Regions from separate parts of the Mesorhizobium sp. J8 genome, predicted to be linked through region 4. Evidence: predicted binding sites of a transcription regulator. Region 4 holds the regulator's gene; each other region holds the start of a gene.
What was found. The regulator LexA, encoded in region 4, represses DNA repair genes until DNA is damaged. The targets are predictions, from matches to a motif close to TGTTCNNNNTGTGTTCNG.

Region 1 (3,743 bases), 800 kb from region 4:
AGCTGGTCCGGTGTCTGGTTGCCGAGCGGCACGTAAAGCAGTCCGAGCTTCTCGTCGGCGCTCGCCGTCGACCACATGTTGGGCGAGTTGTGGGTGTAGGTCTGCCCGGCGGGCAGCGGCGTCGTCACATCCGGATTGCCGGAATCCCAGTTCCACAACAGGGCGCCGGTGTCGACATCGAAGGCGCGGATGACGCCGGACGGCTCCTCGGTCGAGTAATTGTCGTTGACCGCGCCGCCGACGATGATCTTGCCGGCGACGATAAGCGGCGCCGAGGTCGAATAATAATAGCCCGACTTCGGATAGGGCATGTTGGCCATCAGGTTCAGCGTGCCGCCCTCGGCGAAGGACGGACATACCTGCCCATTCGCGGCGTCGAGCGCGATCAGCCGAGCGTCCGACGTCGGCAGGTAGACGCGCTGCGCGCAGGGCTGGCCGGCGGCGATCTTGGCATCGGCGTAATAGGACACGCCGCGGCAGGTCTGGTGCTGGCGGTTGTTGTCCAGCTTGATCTTGGGATCGTAGCGCCACTTTTCCTTGCCGCTCGCCGCATCGATGGCGATGGCGAAATTATGCGGCGTGCAGATGAACAGCGTGTCGCCCACTTTCAGGGGCGTCACCTGATAGGTCGTCTCGCCGATATCGTCGGGGCCCTTCACGTCGCCGGTGCGATAGGTCCAGGCCGGCTGCAGCTTGGCGACATTGTCGGGCGTGATCTGGTCGAGCGGCGAATAGCGCTGGCCGAAAGGCGTGCGGCCATAGAAGTGCCACTCGCCTGCCGGCATGTCGCCGCCGAGATTGGCGGCCGCCGCCACCTTTTCGGTGCCGAGCGTGCCGCCGATGTCGTGCGGATCGGCGGTCATCGAATAACCGGCGACCGCAAGCGAGGCGAGCACCGCCAGGATCAGCGGCGCGCGTCCGTCCGGCCCCCGCAGGCCTCGCCTTGCCCATGGCGTCAGTAGCCATAGCGCGATGAGCACGATGACGCCGCCGCGCGGACCGAGCTGCCACCAGTCGAAGCCGATTTCCCAGACCGCCCAGCATAAAGTGGCGAGCACGAACAGCGCGTAGAGCCAAAGCGAGGTCGACCGGCGCCTGAAAAGCAGCCATGCGGTGATCAGGAAGACCAGGCCGGCGACCAGGTAATACCAACTGCCGCCCAGCGCGACGAGCCAGATGCCGCCGCCGCCGAGAATGAGACCGATGAGGAAGAGGACGAGGGAGGTGATGGTGACAGCCAAGACGGTGCTCCTTCGACTGTTGCGCGCTTACGGCGTCTTCCGGGACGGCAATCCCTGCCCTGCCGCCAGCTTTCCCCTCACCCGCTCCGGCTGTCAAGTTGGAGCCAGACACGCGAAACTAGAACAAAACGTAGACAGTTCTGGTCTTTCGCTCCCGAATCACTACATTCGGGGGCGATGTCGGGCTTTTCCGAGGACATGCCTTTTTTCGATGAACCGAATGCGCGGCCGGCGGCGGCCCCATCCGGCATAGCCGCGCGCGCCATGGCGGCGCGCAGCGGCCAGAACAGCGCGCCCGATTACCTGAAGGGCTTGAACCCGGAGCAGCGGCTCGCCGTCGAGACGACCGAAGGGCCGGTCCTGGTGCTGGCCGGCGCCGGCACCGGCAAGACGCGGGTGCTCACCACGCGCATCGCCCACATCCTCGCCACCGGCAGGGCCTTCCCCTCGCAGATCCTGGCCGTCACCTTCACCAACAAGGCCGCGCGCGAGATGAAGCAGCGCATCGGCTTCCTGATCGGTGAAGGCAATGTCGAGGGCATGCCCTGGCTCGGCACCTTCCATTCGATCGGCGTCAAGCTGCTTCGCCGCCACGCCGAGCTTGCCGGGCTGAAATCGGATTTCACCATCCTCGACACCGATGACGTGGTACGGCTGATCAAGCAGTTGATCCAGGCCGAAGGGCTGGACGACAAGCGCTGGCCGGCCAAGACCTTCGCCCAGATGCTCGACAACTGGAAGAACAAGGGCCTCGGCCCCGACGAGATTCCGGAAGGCGATGCGCGCAGCTTCGGCAACGGCAAGGGCCGTCAGCTCTACAAGGCCTATCAGGAACGGCTGCAGACGCTGAATTCCTGCGACTTCGGCGACTTGCTCTATCATCCGATCCGCATCTTCCGCGCCTATCCGGACGTGCTGAAGGAATATCACCGCAAGTTCAAATACATCCTGGTCGACGAGTACCAGGACACCAACACCGCGCAGTATATGTGGCTGCGCCTTTTGGCGCAGCGGCCCCATGCAGGGCGCTCTGCAAGTTCCGACTCGGCCGAAGGCCGCAAGCCCGACCGTGCCTCCGAGCGGTTGCGAGGCCCGCGCGGAGGGCCCGCGCCGGCAGGCGCGGAACAGCCCGTGAGCGTGAATATTTGCTGCGTCGGTGACGACGACCAGTCGATCTATGGCTGGCGCGGCGCCGAGGTCGATAACATCCTGCGCTTCGACAAGGACTTCCCGGGCGCCACCATCATCCGTCTGGAGCGCAACTACCGCTCCACGGCGCATATCCTTGGCGCCGCTTCCCACCTCATCGCCCACAATGAGGGCCGTTTCGGCAAGACGCTGTTCACCGACCGCGACGACCCCGAGGACGACAAGGTTCATGTCCACGCCGCCTGGGACTCGGAGGAAGAAGCGCGCGCCATCGGCGACGCCATCGAGGTCTATCAGCGCCAGAAGCACAATCTGAATGACATGGCGATTCTCGTCCGCGCGTCCTTCCAGATGCGCGCCTTCGAAGACCGCTTCATCACGCTGGGCTTGAACTACCGCGTCATCGGCGGTCCGCGCTTCTACGAGCGCCTAGAGATCCGCGACGCGCTTGCCTTCTTCCGCGTCGTCGCCAACGGCGGCGACGACCTCGCCTTCGAGCGCATCGTCAACGTGCCGAAGCGCGGGCTCGGCGAAGCCACCATCCGCCAGATCCACGACACCGCGCGCGCCATGCGCGTGCCGATGCTGGAAGCGGCGGCGACACTCGCCGAAAGCGACGAGCTGAAGCCGAAGCCGCGCGCGGCACTGCGCGAGGTCGCAGCCAATTTCGAACGCTGGCAGAAGGCGCTGGAGACCACGCCGCATACCGAGCTCGCCGAGACCATCCTGGAGGAGAGCGGCTACACGGATATGTGGAAGAACGACCGTTCGGCGGAGGCGCCCGGGCGGCTGGAGAACCTCAAGGAACTGATCCGCTCCATGGAGGAGTACGAATCGTTGCGTGCCTTCCTCGAGCACGTCGCGCTGGTGATGGAGGCCGAGCAAGGCGAGTCGCTCGACGCGGTCTCGATCATGACGCTGCATTCGGCCAAGGGCCTCGAATTCGAGACCGTGTTCCTCCCCGGCTGGGAGGAAGGCCTGTTTCCGCACCAACGCGCGCTGGACGAAGGCGGCCGATCGGGCCTGGAGGAGGAACGCCGGCTTGCCTATGTTGGCCTGACGCGGGCGAAGAAGAACCTGCATATCTGGTTCGTCTCCAACCGCCTGATCCACGGCCTGTGGCAATCGACGATCCCGTCGCGCTTCCTCGACGAACTGCCGGAGAGCCATGTCGATGTCGCCGACGGCGGCAATTCCTACGGCGGCTATGGCAACCCCTATGGCGGCGGCGCTTTCGCCTCAGGGCGTGGCGGCGGCCGGCAGAACCCCTACGGCGCCTCGCGCTTCGACAATATTGGCGCCAAGGACCAGGGCAGCTTTTCCAACACCTATGCGACGCCCGGCTGGCAGCGC
Region 2 (3,743 bases), 1.5 Mb from region 4:
CTCGGGCGCCACATGCTTCGGCCTGTTCGAGACTGGCAATGTCGCCAAGCGCGCGGCGATCGCGATCCGCGCGCGCCATCCCGGCTGGTTCGTCGCCGCGACGCGCAGCATGGAGGTGAGCGATGGCGAAGCTTGACGAGAGCCGGCCCTTCATCCCGGTGCGAATCGCGGTGCTGACGGTCTCCGACACACGCAGCCTCGCCGACGACAAATCCGGCCAGACGCTGGCCGACCGCATCGCGCAAGCCGGCCATACGCTTGCCGCGCGCGACATCGTCACCGACGACCGCGACAAGATCCGCGACAAGGTGCTCGGCTGGTCGAAGGACGAAAACATCGACGTCGTCATCACCACCGGCGGCACCGGCTTCACCGGCCGCGACGTGACACCGGAGGCGCTGGAGCCGATCTTCGAAAAGCGCATGGACGGCTTTTCCGAAGTCTTCCACCGCATCTCCTACGACAAGATCGGCACCTCGACGATCCAGAGCCGAGCGACCGGCGGCGTCGTCAACGCCACCTTCGTATTCGTGCTGCCGGGCTCGCCCGGCGCCTGCAAGGATGCCTGGGACAGCATCATCAAGGCGCAGCTCGACTACCGGCACATGCCCTGCAACTTCGTCGAGATCATGCCGCGGCTGGACGAGCATCTCCGGCGCGGCGCCAAGCCCGTCTCCTAACCGCAGGCAAAGTGAGCGGCCGGCATCCGGTTCGCAGGCGAAATTGCGCTGGCGCCTGCGAGCAGCCATTTCGAAGCCGGCACCGGCAAAGTACCTTGTGCCGCGAACAAGGGACAATCCGCCATGACCGTTCACAGCGGCGGCTGCCATTGCGGCAACATCCGCCTCAGCTTCTCCACCGCGCTGGATCCGGCCGCGCTGGAAATCCGCGCCTGCCAATGCTCCTTCTGCATACGGCATGGCTCGCGCGCGGCCGCCGACCCGAACGGCAGGCTGGTCGTTTCGGTCGCGGACAGGGAGCGCCTGCAGGTCTACCGCTTTGGGCTGCGCACCGCCGACTATCTCGTCTGCCGCGACTGCGGCGTGTATGTCGCGGCAATCGCCGGTGAGGGAAGCGACGCCACAGCGGTCGTCATCGTCAACGCGCTTGACGATCGCGAGCGGTTTTCGCGCGAGCCGATCGCCGTCCGGTTCGATGCCGAAACGCGCGAGCAGCGCCTGGCGAGGCGCCGTCGCAACTGGATGCCTGTCGAAATTCAAGGGATCTGACCGGGCTGGAACCGAGTCGTCCTCCCTCCCCCTGCGGAGAAGGCGGAGCCTGCATCACTTCGGCGGCGCCACCCAGATTTCCGCGTTCAACCGCCTGGTCGCCAGGCCGCGCGCCAGGGCTTCGGCGCCGCGCGCGCTCTTTGCCAGGGCCGACGCCTGGCGCTTGCTGATGACGAGGCCCTCGGCCAGCGCCCGGTTGCCCGAAAAGACGCGGGCCAGGAAAGGCGCGCGATCGGCCCGGGCGCGTGAAAAGCGCGCAGGCATGGTCTGCTTCGCCGTGTGCGCCACGATCTCGTCAATCCAGCCTTCGGCCAGCCGGGCGCCGGGCTCCAGAAGCAGCAGCCAATCGCCCTTGGCCTGGCCGATGCCCACGGCGATCCCGCCGGTCACATAGTGACAGCCTGCATGCTCGGCCACCCGATGCGTCTGGTCGGTCGAGCCTTGATCGCAGACGATTACATCACGGACCACGCCTTCGACCGCGCCGCCGACCAGAGAGGCGAGCGTGCGGGCAAGACCCTCTTCGTCGTTCCTGGTTTCGATGACAACGCTGAGCATTTCAGCCGAATAGCGGAAAGTGCGGCGATGCGCCAGTTCCGCGCTTCAGGTGAAAAAGTTCTTGATTTGTTCCGCTCGGCAAAATAGGAATAGTTTCATGAACAGAGCGATTCGACAGCCTGCCGACAGTCCCTGGGAGAGGGCGAAAATGGAACAGATCGTACGCGCCGACATTGCCGCTTTCGGAGCAGGACGAGCCGAGATGGCAAATGCGATGATCGAGCAGAGCGGCATGCGCGTGCGGCCCGACCGCAATCGAGGCCGCTCGGCCGGCATCAACCCGTCCGGCCGGTTCGAGCCGGTCAGCCGGCATGTGTTCGACGACGGCTGGAACTCGCTGGAGGAGCTGCCGCCGTTCAAGACGGAAGTGCAGGTCGAAAAGCCGCGCACGATCATCACGCGCAACGAGTCGCCGGACATTTCTTTCGACCGCTCGATCAATCCCTACCGCGGCTGCGAGCATGGCTGCGTCTACTGCTTTGCCAGGCCGACGCATGCCTTCATGGGCCTGTCGCCAGGGCTCGATTTCGAATCGAAGCTGTTCGCCAAGCCGGATGCGGCGCGCATGCTGGACCGGGAATTGTCTAAGCCCGGCTATCAGCCGCGCACCATCGCCATCGGCACCAACACCGATCCCTACCAGCCGATCGAGAAGCAATACCGGATCATGCGCGAGATCCTGGAAGTGCTGGAGGCGCGCCGCCATCCGGTCGGCATCGTGACGAAGTCGGCGCTGGTGACGCGCGACATCGACATCCTGTCGCGCATGGCCGAGCGCGGCCTTGCCAAGGTGGCGCTGTCGGTGACGACCATGGATCGCATGCTGGCGAGAACCATGGAGCCGCGCGCGTCGACGCCGACGAAGCGGCTGGAGGCGATCAGGCAGCTTTCGGACGCCGGCGTTCCAGCATCGGTGATGGTGGCCCCGATCATCCCGGGCCTCAACGATCCGGAGATGGAGCGCATCCTTGATTCGGCTAGAGCCGCGGGCGCCAGGGAGGCCGGCTACGTCATCCTGCGGCTGCCGCTCGAAGTGGCGCCGATCTTCAAGGACTGGCTGCTGCGGCATTATCCGGACCGCTACCGGCATGTGATGTCGCTGATCCGCTCGATGCGCGACGGCAAGGATTACGATTCGGAATGGGGCAAGCGCATGAAAGGCGCCGGTCCCTATGCCTGGCAGATCGGCCGGCGCTTCGAGATCGCCGCCAAGCGGCTCGGCCTCAATGTCGAGCGACGGCAGCTTCGCACCGACCAATTCGTCGCAGGCTCCGGCGCCGGCGAGCAGCTGATGCTGCTTTGACATCAAAGCCGGCCATGCGGGCCGGCGCCAAGCACTTCCAGGCAAAGCGAATTTCCGTCCGGAGGTGCAGTCCCTTTGAAGAATCCCTCCGGCCCTTGTCCCCCGGCCGTGAGACGGTGCCTTCCCGGTCCGACGCCCCATCCGACCCGGAAGGACTTGCGGAGAATCGGAGCCGATGCGAACCTCGCCGCACCATGGCTCGCGCGCGTTCCGATTCTCCGCTTCTCTTTGAAATGGTCGAGAAGCCCGACTTCTCGATCGAGACGAAGGCGATGGCCGACGGGCTGTGGCCGGTCGCCGGCATGGATGAAGCGGGCCGCGGCCCGCTTGCCGGCCCGGTCGTGGCCGCCGCGGTGGTGCTCGACCCCGCCAACATCCCGGAGGGCCTGGACGATTCCAAACGCCTCACCCATTTGCAGCGCGAGGCGCTGTTCCTGAAGATCCTCGGCTCGGCGCTCAGCGTGTCAATGGCCTCGATCAGCGCCGAAGGCATCGACAACAGCAACATCCTGAAAGCAAGCCTGGAAGCGATGCGCCGCGCCGCCGCGGGCCTGTCGCTGCAGCCGAAACTCGCCTTGGCCGACGGCCGCGACGTTCCGCCCGGGCTTGCTTGCGAAGGCCGGGCGCTGATCAAGGGCGACCAGCGCTCGCAG
Region 3 (3,743 bases), 2.6 Mb from region 4:
CGCGGCGCGCGCCGCCTCTTCCGCGGCGAGCTTGGCCGCTGCCTGCTCACGGGCGGCATCGTCCAGCGCGTCGAGCTTCGCCTTCACCTCGGCGGCCGGCTTGGCCTCGGAGCGATAGCCGAGACCCTTCAGGATCTCTTCCATGTCGTCAGCCGTGGCACCGAGGATCGACATCATCGGTGGCGTCACCATGAAGGCGTGGCCGTCATAGGCACCGTCCGGACGCTGGCCGAGGCCGGGTTTCCAGTTGGTCGCGGGGCGAATGAGGTCGGCAAGCCGCTCGAGGATGTCGACGCGCACCGCGCGGCGGCCGAGATTACGGTAGCCGGCGAGCTTGTAGAAGGTCTTGTCGAAGGCCGGGTCGATGACCACCGAGGTGCGGCCGGAGGCCAGCGCATGCACCACGTCGCCGAAGCCCGGCTTGTCCTTGCCGTCGTTCTTCAGCGCCCACAGCAGCGTCACCAGTCCGGCCGGAGCCGGCTTGATCAGGGCAGGCACAAAGACGTGATAGGCGCCGAAGCGCACGCCGAGGCGGCGGAGCGCCGCGCGGCCCTCCTGGTCGAGCGACTTCATCTCCTCCGCGATGTCGCGGCGGTTGATCAGCCCGAAATGCTCGACCAGCTGGAAGGCGAGGCCGCGCGCGATGCCGGTGATCTGGTCGGCATTCTTCAAGTCGACCAGCGGCTTCAAAAGCTGTTCGATCTGGAAATTGACGAAACGCTCGGCCCGTGCCGCGACCTTGTCGCGGGCAGGGCCGGTCAGTTGCTCATCGGCAAGCAGGACCAGGCGCGGCTTCAGCGCGTCCTCGCCGGCGACCAACGTGCCGATCGGTGCGCCGATCCAGCGCAGGATGCCATCCGAGCCCAAAGCCAGGTCGCCATTGGCGCAGGCGGCAAAGCGTTCGGCACGCGCGTCGAACTCGGCCGCGAGCGCCTTCTGGGCGGCGGTGCGCACCGCCTTGGCGTCCTCGCCGCCGGCGCTCTGGTCGGCGGTGAAGCGGAACCCTTGCAACTCGCCGACATGATGGCCTTCGACGAGGACGGTTCCGGTAGGGCTGATTTCGGCTTCAGGCATGGTATTTTCTCTAAGGCGCCGCATGAGGACGGAAGTCCTGCGGTCTACGAAGCGTTTCGTCAACCGCTCATGCAGCGCATCCGACAATCTGTCTTCGATTTCGCGCGTCTTTTCCTGCCAGTGTAGCTGATCGGCCAGCCAGCCTGGCCTGTTGGAGACGAAAGTCCAGGTGCGGATCTGCGCGATCCGGTGCGAGAGCGTGTCGATATCGCCGTCCGTCGTGTCGGCGCGCCGCACCTGCTCGGCCATGTAATTCTCATCGACATGGCCGTGGCGCGCAAGGTCCATATAGATGGAGGCGATGAGGTCGGCGTGCTGCGCCGGCGCGATCTTGCGGTAGTCGGGCAGCGCGCAGGCCTCCCAAAGCAGCGCCACGCGCTCCTTGCCGGTTACCAAATCACGGATGTCGCCATCGCGCGACAAATGCTCCAGCGCCTGCGCGTCCACCGCCGGCAGCGCGCGGGTCAGCCCTTCGACCGGCGCATTGGCCTCGATCGAGCGCTTCAGCGCGTCGAGGCTGGAAAAGTCGAAATCGGCGGTGCGCCATTGCAGCACCTTAACCGGGTCGAAATCATGCGCCTCGATCTTGGCGACCAGTTCCTCGTCGAACGGATCGACCTGGCCGGTGACGCCGAACGTGCCGTCGCGCAGATGCCGGCCGGCGCGGCCGGCGATCTGGCCGAGCTCGGCGGCGGTCAGGTTGCGATATTGATAGCCGTCGAACTTGCGGTTCTGGGCGAAAGCGACATGGTCGAGGTCGAGGTTCAGGCCCATGCCGATGGCGTCGGTGGCGACGAGATAATCGACATCGCCCGACTGGAAGATTTCCACCTGCGCGTTGCGGGTGCGCGGCGAGAGCGCGCCGAGCACGACGGCCGCACCCCCCTGCTGGCGTCGGATCAGCTCGGCGATGGCATAGACCTCGTCGGCGGAGAAAGCGACGATCGCCGTGCGCCGCGGCAGCCGGGTGAGCTTCTTCGACCCGGCATAGGCGAGATGCGACAGCCTGGGCCGCGTCACTACCGACACGCCCTTCAGCAGGCGCTGCAGGATGCCATGCATGGTGGCCGCGCCCAGGAGCAGCGTCTCCTGGCGGCCGCGCAGATGCAGGATGCGGTCGGTGAAGATATGGCCGCGCTCAAGATCGCCGGCGAGCTGCACCTCGTCGATGGCGACGAAGGCGGCGTCGGTCTCGCGCGGCATCGCCTCGACGGTGCAGACCGAATATTTCGCGCCGGCAGGCACGATCTTCTCCTCACCGGTGATCAGCGCCACCTTGTTGGCGCCGACCTTCTCGCAGACGCGCGAATAGACCTCGCGGGCAAGCAGCCTCAGCGGCAGGCCGATGATGCCGGTCTCGTGCGCCACCATGCGCTCGATGGCGAGATGGGTCTTGCCGGTGTTGGTGGGGCCCAGCACGGCCGTGACGTCGCGGCCCGAAAGGATCAGCGGCTGGGAGTGTTTCGGCTGGATGTTCATCGGCTCTGAAATAAGTGTTTCTGCCGCTTTGATTGTTTAAGCACGATCTTTCTCCGAAAACCGGTTCCCCCTTTTCGGGATCATGCTTTTGGTCGGAGCGCGGCGGTGTCGCCGCGTGTGACAGCCGACACATAGGGATTTAGGACGCCGAGCGAAAGCGGAATGTTCTTCTGGGAGCAGACGAGCATGGACGCGCCGGTCAAAACCGGCTGCTGTTAACGGCTGGAACGAGTCTGGAACGAATCAGCGACGAATCGCTGACTCGTTCTGATTCAGGTTTTGTTCACGGCTATATGTGGATTTTTTGGCGACGAGTCGCACCACATGCTGAATCGGGAAATTGGCCCGATTCATGCTTCGCCTTCGCAGGAGCTGGACCGTCGTTAACCTTTGCCAGAGAACAGTCGCGGTCGGCTCGGGGTCCGTCGTCAAGGTTATGAAATTGTTGAACTTTCCTAATTGCTTTTAACGATTTCAGCGATGTTTGGGTCGCCCGCCGTTAACTTTTCGGCCAAAGCCGGAACGAATCGGCGACGAATCAGCGATCCGGCGATTTTCCCGGTTTGTTCACCCCTAGATATGGTGTTGTCCACAGCTTACCCACCGAGGATTCACAGTTTGTCAGAGGGGTTGTGCACAGATTGCGGTCAGGCCGTTAACTTTTGCGTGCCGGATTGAGGCAAGGTGTCGCGCCGGCTCGGCCGCCGGCGAAAAAAGGCGGCCCCGGTGCCGGAGCCGCCTTGCGACAAATGATGTCAGGCGAAGTACTGGCCGCCATTGGCGGTGATGGTCGAGCCGGTGATGAAACCGGCCTCGTCGGAAGCCAGGAAGACGACGCAGCGCGCGATCTCTTCCGGTTCGCCGAGACGACCGACCGGGATCTGTGGGATGATGCGCTCGTTGAGCACCTTCTCGTCGATCGCCTTGACCATGTCGGTGGCGATATAGCCCGGGCAGATGACGTTGACGGTGATGCCCGCACGCGCCCCTTCTTGCGCGAGCGCCTTCGAGAAGCCGATATCGCCGGCCTTCGAGGCCGAATAGTTGACCTGGCCGGCTTGGCCTTTCTGGCCGTTGATCGAAGAGATGGTGATGATGCGGCCGAATTTGCGGTCGCGCATGCCGGTCCACAACGGATGCGTCATGTTGAAGACGCCGGAGAGGTTGGTGTCGATCACTTCCTTCCACTG
Region 4 (3,743 bases):
CGCCGATGCTGGGCTCCGAAATCCAGACGCGGCTGACGGGCCGCCTCGTCATCGCCGAGGCGATGGCCAATGGCCGTGTGCGGCTGACCATCGATCTGATCTCCACGGAGCATCCGAAGCTGCGCTACGCGCCGGACCGCGTCAGGCTGTCGGCGCGCAGGATCCCGCCCGGCATGACGGCCGGATCGATGCTGACGGGCCATGCGAAGCTGCTGCCGCCGACCGGTCCGGTTCGGCCGGACAGCTACGACTTTTCCTTCGACAGCTACTTTGCCGGCATCGGCGGCAGCGGTTTCTTCCTGGGCGATCCGAAACTTGTCGCGCCGGTGGAGGCGCCTTTTGGCGCGCGTGTGGCATCGGCAATCGAGAACGCGCGCGAAGGGATCGCCGATCACATCAGGAGCAGCATCGGAGGGTCCGAGGGCGAGATCGCGGCGGCGCTAATCGTCGGCGTGCGCGCCGGCATTCCGGAAGAAATCAACGAGTCGATGCGCCGCACCGGGATCTATCACATCATCTCGATTTCCGGCCTGCACATGGCGCTGGTCGCCGGCACGATCATGGTGCTTTTGCGCGGCGCCTTCGCGCTGTTTCCCGATTTCTCGTCGCGGCGGCCGGTAAAGAAATACGCGGCCGGGATCGCGCTCCTCTCGATCGCTGCCTATCTCGTCATCTCCGGCATCGTGGTGGCGGCCGAGCGAAGCTTCATCATGCTCGCCGTGATGCTCGCCGCGATGCTCTTCGACCGCGCGGCGCTCACCATGCGCAACCTGGCGATCTCGGCGATTGCCGTCATCCTTGTGTCGCCGCACGAAGTGGTCGGCCCGAGCTTCCAGATGTCCTTCGCCGCCACCGCGGCCCTGGTCGGCGCCTATGCTGGCTTTGCCGACTATCGCGCTGGCAAAGCGACCGTGCCGCCGGCAAAGCGTTCGTTCGTGAGGTTCCTGTCGCGAAAACTGGCGGTTGGCGTGGGTGGCGCCGCCGTGACCTCGCTCATCGCGGGCAGCGCGACGTTGCTGTTTGCGATCTGGCACTTCCAGCGCGTGTCGCCGCTCAGCCTGCTCGCCAATCTGGCGGTGATGCCGATCGTCTCGCTGATCGTCATGCCATTTGCCGTGTTGAGCGCGCTGGCCATGCCCTTCGGCTTTGACGGTCCGTTCCTCTTTGTCATGGGCAAGGGGTTGACGGTGATGATCGCCATTTCGGCGTGGATATCCGAGCGCTCGCCGGTCGACGCCGTCGGGCTGATCTCGATCCAGTCGGTGCTGCTGGCGACGATCGCGCTGGTCATCGCGACCATGGCCACTACCTGGCTGAGGCTTGCCGCCGTTCCCTTCGCGCTCGCCGCGCTGCTGGCCATTCCGCATGTGCGCACGCCGGACGTGCTGATCTCGGAAGACGCGCATCTGGTCGCGATGCCGATCGGCGGCGGGGAGCTTGCCGTCAATCGCGAACGCTCCAACGAGTTCACGACTGACAACTGGAAACGTGCGCTGAAAGCCGAGACAATCGTGCCGCCAGAGACATTCGCCAAGGACGCTCTCGACATCGCCGACCCCGTCGATCTGCCGCCGGGGTCGCCTTTCTACTGCACGGGCGATCTCTGCATCGGCCGGCATCCGTCCGGCGCCATCGTCGCCCTCGTGGAGAACCGCGACAACGCCCGGCCGGCCTGCGGCTTCGCCGACCTCATCGTCATCAATGACGCCACGGCCTACAATCCCTGCTGGGATCCGCGCGTGCTTGTCGTCACCAAGCGGCAACTGGCGCTTGACGGCAGCGCCGCCGTCTTCTTCGATCCGCAATCGGCAACCGCGCGGCCGGCCGTTCGTTATGCGGTGGAAGAGCCATATCGGCCCTGGCACGAGCAGCGGAAATATACGCGCGAAGCGAGAGGATTGCCGCCCTATCAAAAGCCTGAGCGGACGGATGCGAAATCTTCACAACCGGATCAGTAGCGGCGGATCAACCCGACAAGCTTACCCTGCACCTTCACTCGGTCCGGCCCGAAGATGCGGGTCTCGTAGGCCGGGTTGGCCGCCTCCAGCGCGATCGAGGCTCCCTTGCGGCGGAAGCGCTTGAGCGTCGCTTCCTCGTCGTCGACTAGTGCCACCACGATCTCGCCCGGGCTTGCCGTGTTGGCGTTGCGGATGATGACAGTGTCGCCATCGAAGATGCCGGCCTCGATCATCGAGTCGCCCTTGACCTCCAGCGCGTAATGCTCCCCGCCGGCGATCATGTCCGGCGGAACGGTGATCGAATGCGTCTGATGCTGAATGGCGTCGATCGGCACGCCGGCGGCAATGCGGCCCATCACCGGGATGGACACTGCCGAGCCGGCATCGTCGTCATTGCTTGGCGTCGGGGTGCGCGATGCGGTAGCGGGCTTCACCTGACGGCTGAGATTGTTCTGACCCAGGCTGCCCTGGATGACGCTCGGCGAAAACTTCTTCGCCGCATTGAGGCCGGGGGCGATCGAGTCGGGCAGGCGCAGCACTTCCAGCGCGCGCGCCCGGTTCGGCAGCCGGCGAATGAAGCCGCGTTCCTCCAGCGCCGTGATCAGCCGGTGGATGCCGGATTTGGAGGCGAGATCGAGCGCTTCCTTCATCTCGTCGAAAGACGGCGGAATCCCGCTTTCCTTCAGCCTTTCGTGGATGAACATCAGAAGTTCATGTTGTTTGCGCGTCAGCATGGCGGCCCCCACGGGTTCTGAAACCAGAATCAGAAAAACAAACCCAGAACAAACACTATCTGTTCCAGTTGTGTTCCGCAACCGTTTAAAGTTTAGTGAATTTGTTGACGTTTTGTTCAGCGTAACATCAGGACGCGGCATTCGGCGCCGGTCTCGGCGGCCGGCGCGAAGGGCTCGCGCACGATCAGGCCGTTGGCATCGGCGAGCATCCTCAGCATCGAGGAGTCCTGGATGCCGAAAGGGGTAGCAACGAGCGTGCCATCATTGTCGCGCACCACGGCGCGCACATAGTCCTGCCTGAGATCGTTGGCCTGCATCGCTGCGCCCAGCCGGGCCGTCCGCACGTCCTGCTTATGGTCGCGGCCGCCTAGCCGGGCAAGCAGCGGCTTGAGGAACAGCTGCGAGCAGACGATGCTGGCCACCGGGTTGCCGGGCAGGCCGATGCAGCGGACATTGCCAAGCCGGCCGAACATCAGCGGTTTGCCCGGGCGCATGGCGATCTTCCAGAAGTCGAGCTTCATGCCTTCGCCGGTCAGCACGTCGTGGATCAGGTCGTGATCGCCCACCGAGGCGCCGCCGAGCGTGACGATGACATCGGCGTTAGCCTCGACCGCTTTCCTGACCAGCGCGGCGATAGCCTCCTTACGGTCCGCCGCGATGCCGAGATCGAGCGCACGCGCGCCGACCGACTGGGCGGCGGCGGCAACGCCATAGGCGTTGGACGAGATGATCTGGTCGGGGCCGAGCGTGCTGCCCGGCGGCAGCAATTCGTCGCCGGTGGCGATGATCGCGACCAGCGGCCGGCGTACGACATTCAAGGCGGGATGGTTGGCCGAGGCTGCCAGCGAGAGGGCTGCGGCATCGAGCACACGGCCCTTTTCGAGCAGCACGTCGCCTTCGACGAAGTCGAGCCCGCGGCGGCGCACATTGCGTGCTTGCGCGGTCGGTTCCGTCACCTCGATCCGGCCACTGCCGAGATCACGGACGTTTTCCTGGATGACGATGGTGTCGGCGCCTTCAGGCAGCGGCGCGCCGGTGAAGATGCGCACGG

Region 1: the regulator LexA is predicted to act here: its motif matches at 1,361-1,378, upstream of MJ8_RS21245 (ATP-dependent helicase).
Region 2: the regulator LexA is predicted to act here: its motif matches at 1,844-1,861, upstream of MJ8_RS09520 (PA0069 family radical SAM protein).
Region 3: the regulator LexA is predicted to act here: its motif matches at 2,777-2,794, upstream of MJ8_RS29925 (helicase-related protein).

Annotation. Positions count from the first base shown of each region.
Region 1 covers NZ_AP024109.1:4,417,507-4,421,249, forward strand. Annotated here, with positions in the region: gene MJ8_RS21240 (glucose/quinate/shikimate family membrane-bound PQQ-dependent dehydrogenase) at 1-1,241, opposite strand, end outside; gene MJ8_RS21245 (ATP-dependent helicase) at 1,419-3,743, shown strand, end outside.
Region 2 covers NZ_AP024109.1:2,081,343-2,085,085, reverse strand. Annotated here, with positions in the region: gene MJ8_RS09540 (4-(cytidine 5'-diphospho)-2-C-methyl-D-erythritol kinase) at 1-136, shown strand, start outside; gene moaB (molybdenum cofactor biosynthesis protein B) at 123-680, shown strand; gene MJ8_RS09530 (GFA family protein) at 804-1,229, shown strand; gene MJ8_RS09525 (glycosyltransferase) at 1,284-1,787, opposite strand; gene MJ8_RS09520 (PA0069 family radical SAM protein) at 1,936-3,090, shown strand; gene MJ8_RS09515 (ribonuclease HII) at 3,285-3,743, shown strand, end outside.
Region 3 covers NZ_AP024109.1:6,248,301-6,252,043, reverse strand. Annotated here, with positions in the region: gene MJ8_RS29925 (helicase-related protein) at 1-2,553, opposite strand, end outside; gene phbB (acetoacetyl-CoA reductase) at 3,309-3,743, opposite strand, start outside.
Region 4 covers NZ_AP024109.1:3,612,719-3,616,461, reverse strand. Annotated here, with positions in the region: gene MJ8_RS17350 (ComEC/Rec2 family competence protein) at 1-1,958, shown strand, start outside; gene lexA (transcriptional repressor LexA) at 1,952-2,692, opposite strand; gene glp (gephyrin-like molybdotransferase Glp) at 2,809-3,743, opposite strand, start outside.